DNA from 2 places in the Micromonospora sp. DT4 genome. Region 2 is predicted to be linked to the other one. Evidence: riboswitches for the same ligand, from Rfam matches in the RefSeq annotation. Region 2 holds a riboswitch; the other holds the start of a gene.

Region 1 (2,194 bases), on a different contig from region 2:
TCGGCCCGCACGGGCGCCGAGCAGTCGCTGCGGATGGCCCGCAGCACCGCCGACCCGGTCGAGATGACCATCGACGGTGGCGCGGCCGGCACCGGCTGGCCGGCCGAGGCGGCCGCACCGGCACCGCGCTGGGGCTGGAACGGCGACGCGGCGGCGCGCCGCGAGGCGGGGACGGCCGCCTCGGCGGCGTGACGTGTCCCGCGCGGAGAAAGCCAGACGAACGAACGCTCGGCCGGTGACTCGGCCGAGCGTTCGTCTGTCGTGCGTCAGAGAGCGAGCCGCTGGCCCGGGAGGATCAGGCCCGGGTCGACGCCGATCAGCTGCCGGTTACGCTCGTACAGGGCCTGCCAGCCGCCGGCCTGGCGGTGACGCTCGGCAATCTCCGACAGGGTGTCCCCCGGCTTGACCACGTACGTGTCTCCGCTGGCCGCCGGGGTGGTCCGCTCGTGACCACGGGTCGCCGGCTGGTCGCCCCGGGACGACCGCTCCTTGCCGCCGGTGGACGTCGACGACTTGGTCGCCTTCGACGACTTGGTGGTCGACTTCGTCGAGGACTTCGGGGTGGACTTCGTGGCCGAGCCGCCCGACGAGCCGCCCTTGCGGCCGCAGGTCGGCCACGCGCCGATGCCCTGCCCGTCGAGCACCTTCTCCGCGATCGCGATCTGCTCCCCGCGGCTGGCCAGGTCGGCGCGGGCGGCGTACTTCGTGCCGCCGTAGCCGGCCCAGGTGCCCTGCGAGAACTGCAACCCGCCGTAGTAGCCGTTCCCGGTGTTGATCTTCCAGTTGCCGCCCGACTCGCACTGGGCGACCGCGTCCCAGTTGACGCCGGCCTGAGCCGGGGCCGCCGGGCCGAAGAGGACGACGGCGCCGGTGACCGCGCCGACGGCCAGGGTGCCGACGGCGACGCGGCGGGTGGTGACCCGTCGGTGACGGGGGGTGTACGCAGATGTCATTGTTCATTCCTCCACGCCGGCGAGGTGAGCTGTCGGGTTCGGGCCGAGGAGCCCGGCCGCGCGCTGGCGGCTTCACCCCGAGGTGACATGCACCGAGGAACGTTGGGTCCCCCGCTCCTGCCCGGGTTCTTTTCCCGACGACCGGGGGCAGGATTTGGCGTTGCCGGTCGCGGCGTCCACGGTGGTGGACCCGACCGACGGTAGGCACGGTCGGTGAACATCGCCCACCGCTTGTGAAGTTGTTCACCGGCCCACGCGGGGCGCCTTTCCCAGCGGTTGCGGACCACGTGCACCTGTGCACCGACCACCGTGGACCGCTTCGGATCAGGACCGGCTGTCACCGGTGAATTGACGTTCAGACAGGAAACCGTAGATGGACGGTCGCGATGCTCTGAAGCGCACCGGGTCGATCCCGGAGACAATCCCCAGGAGGAGATCATGCCCATCCACCAGAGTCGCAACGGCCGTCGCCGCGCTGCGGCCACCCTCGTGGCCGTACTGGCCGGCGCCGGCCTGACCCTGGCCACGCCGACCGCCGCGCAGGCGTCCAGCCCGTGCACCAGCCTGACCTTCTACCGGGTCGGCGGCTACCCGGGCGGGGCGGACATGCACGTCCCCACCGTCGGCTGGCAGACCGGAAACAAGCACTGCTACCTCACCTACGGCCACTCGGGCTCGGCAGTGTTGGTGCTGCAGGAGGCGCTGAACAACTGCTACTCGCGATCGCTCACCCTCGACGGCAACTACGGCTCGAAGACCCGCGAGGCCGTCCGGTACGCCCAGCACAGGATCAATGAGGACATCGTGTACGCGGACATCGCCGAGGACGGCGAGTACGGCCCACAGACCCGCGCGTACATGGGCTTCGCGATCTTCGGGGTCGACGGCGGCCCGGTCATTCCCAACGTCTGCTACTACCCGGGCTGAACCCCACCACAGCGCCGGTCGGAATCCCCCGTCGGAGTCCGGCCGGCGCTGCTGTGGTCCCTCCCTGAGGTGCGGCGACGCCGAGTAGCCCATGCCCGGCGCCGCCGCCGGATCAGCAGACCCGGACCGCCTCGATCCGCTGGTTCCAGCTACCCCCGATCGCGGCCGAGTCGTACGCCAGGTTCGCCCGGTAGCCGTAGGCGTGCTGGTAGCCGAGCAGACCCGTGGCGTTGGCGTTGTCCCAGAAGGTGGAGACGGTGCCGGACGGCCGGTTGTTGATGATCGATTGTGTCCGGTTGCGGAAGTACGAGGGC
Region 2 (2,194 bases):
GCCGGTTCCAGATCACGTAGTAGATGCCGAGTCGGTCGGCGTTACGGATGAGGAACGCGGCCACGTTGTTGCCGTACATGCGGGTGTCGTCGTTGTGCCACGGGCTGAAGCCGCTCTTCTGCAACGACCAGTCACAGGCGCGGCCCTTCGGGTGCTCGTACGGTCCGCCGTCGCGGTGGCAGCCCACGAACCGGTTGAACCCGGCCCGCTTGACCTCCTTGTACGCGTGCAGGGTGCGCGGCGTGATGCAGCCGGAGGTGGTCGGATCGTCCTCGCTGCACGACTGCGGCTTCCACTCGCCGTCGGCGGTGCGACCGGGGCCGATCCGGGCGACCGGCGAGACGGCGTCGACCAGGCCGCCGGTGAAACCCTGACCGCCGACGAGCGCGAGCGCCTTGTCCGCGTCGCGCTTGTCCTTCGCCATCAGGGCGGTCTGCTTCTGCTGCTCGTGTACCTCCGCGTCGAGGGCCAGCTTGGCCTGCTCGGCGCGGGCCTTCACCGCGTTGACCTCGGCGAGCTTCTTCTCGTTGACCATGTTCATCTCGTCGAGCGCTGCGGCCCGCTGGACGAACGAGTCCGGGGCGTCGGCCTCCAGCAGCATCGCGATCGCGCCGACCCGCCCGGTCCGGTACGACTGGGCGGCGATCTGCCCGACCTGCGGGGCCAGCGCTGCCAGGTCGGCCTTGGCCCGGTCGACCTCGGCTGCCAGTTCGACCTGCCGCTTCTTGGACTTGTCCAGTTTGGACTTGGCCGCCACGTAGTCCCGGTTGGTCTGCTCGATGACGTCGTTGAGCAGCTTGGGCTCGCCGTCATCCTCGTGCCCGGATGGTGTGGGGGTCGTCGGGGCGGCGTGGGCCGGGAGGGGACCGGCGAGCACGGTCAGCGCGGCGAACACGGCCACCACGGGCGTCAACCAGCGGCGTAGGGGTGCCGTCACAATCTTCCCTTCCGTCGACCGCCGACCGGGTTAGCTGACGGGTTCGGGGCGGAAGTGGCCCCTACCGCTGTCGCGGATTCACCCCACATACCTGGGTCCCCGGCTCGCCGGTTGGCGATTGGGCGGTGGCACCGCAGGCGCCGCTGCGCGCCTTCGTCGGTGACCGGCAGCGAGGTTACCCGAGAGTCCACCGCCTGAGCTACGTCCTGATGCCGACTAAAAGCGTCATTTCGCCATGGCGCTGAGTGACCAGTGACGCGGTTCTCAGGGCGGGTGCCCGATCCGGTCACGTTGAGGAGTGTCACCATGCCGTATCCGTGCTCCTGTTCGGCTCTGGCCACCCGGTGGGTGGCGGTGGATGGGGGTGCGCTCCGCTGCGGATCGGGCCCGTCGGGCCGACCGGCTGGCGGGGAACTGAGAGCGGCCAGCGCCTCTGCGCGGTCCGTGCGGGGGCGCGCTGGCGGGACCTCCGCGTCCGACCCGGCCGTCGACCCGGCCGTCGACCCGGCCGTGGTCGCGACGAGGATCCGTCGTACCCGGTGCGGAGCGGGTCGAGCGGAATGGCTGCGGTCGGAACCCAATGCGAGACTCCCAACGATCCGGTGCGGGGTACGTGCCGGCGGGCCGTGCGGTTCAGCTCCGCCGGACGAACGCGGTGACGGGCGCGTCGGATCGCTGCCTGACGATTCGGCGATCACGGAGGGTGATTCGCCGACCCGGTCGGTGCGGTGCGGCGCGGCGCCGCGCCGTGGCGACGCCGGTGCCCGTCTGGGCGTCCGGATCAGGTGGGTCATCGTCGCAAGATGCTAACCAGTGCGCCGGGGCGCCGCAGATCGTGGCGGAGTGTCGGACGCGCGAACCGCTGACGCTGCCCCGACCGGCGCGCGATGGTGGAGTCATGCCCGCGCCGCCGCCCGACCCCGGACCACCCGCCGATCACCGCCAGCACGCCGAGCCGACCGGGCGCGGCCAACACGCTGGGCGCGGCCAACACGCTGGGCGCGGCCAACACGCTGGGCGCGGCCAACACGCTGGGCACGACCCGGTGATGTTCCGTCGCCGGTTCTGGGTCTGTCTGGTGCTCACCGTGCCGGTGGTGCTGACAAGTCATCTGGTGATGGACCGGCTCGGACTCCGGCTGGACGTACCGGGTCGCTCCTGGGTGGGGCCGGTGCTCGGCTCGGTGGTGTTCCTCTGGGGTGGCTGGCCGTTCCTGGTCGGCGCGGTACGCGAGGTGCGCGATCGCGCACCGGGCAT

What was found. Region 2 has a riboswitch for cyclic di-AMP ahead of ACLQ24_RS09355 (coiled-coil domain-containing protein). Riboswitches for the same ligand answer to the same signal wherever they lie in the genome.
Region 1: another riboswitch for cyclic di-AMP. It lies ahead of ACLQ24_RS16135 (transglycosylase family protein); the one in region 2 lies ahead of ACLQ24_RS09355 (coiled-coil domain-containing protein).

What each region holds. Positions count from the first base shown of each region.
Region 1 covers NZ_JBNCKT010000050.1:13,943-16,136, forward strand. Annotated here, with positions in the region: gene ACLQ24_RS16130 (hypothetical protein) at 1-192, shown strand, start outside; gene ACLQ24_RS16135 (transglycosylase family protein) at 267-953, opposite strand; cyclic di-AMP (ydaO/yuaA leader) riboswitch at 953-1,123, opposite strand; gene ACLQ24_RS16140 (peptidoglycan-binding domain-containing protein) at 1,392-1,880, shown strand; gene ACLQ24_RS16145 (peptidase inhibitor family I36 protein) at 1,993-2,194, opposite strand, start outside.
Region 2 covers NZ_JBNCKT010000021.1:42,726-44,919, reverse strand. Annotated here, with positions in the region: gene ACLQ24_RS09355 (coiled-coil domain-containing protein) at 1-937, opposite strand, end outside; cyclic di-AMP (ydaO/yuaA leader) riboswitch at 942-1,072, opposite strand; gene ACLQ24_RS09350 (hypothetical protein) at 1,825-1,986, shown strand; gene ACLQ24_RS09345 (copper-translocating P-type ATPase) at 1,986-2,194, shown strand, end outside.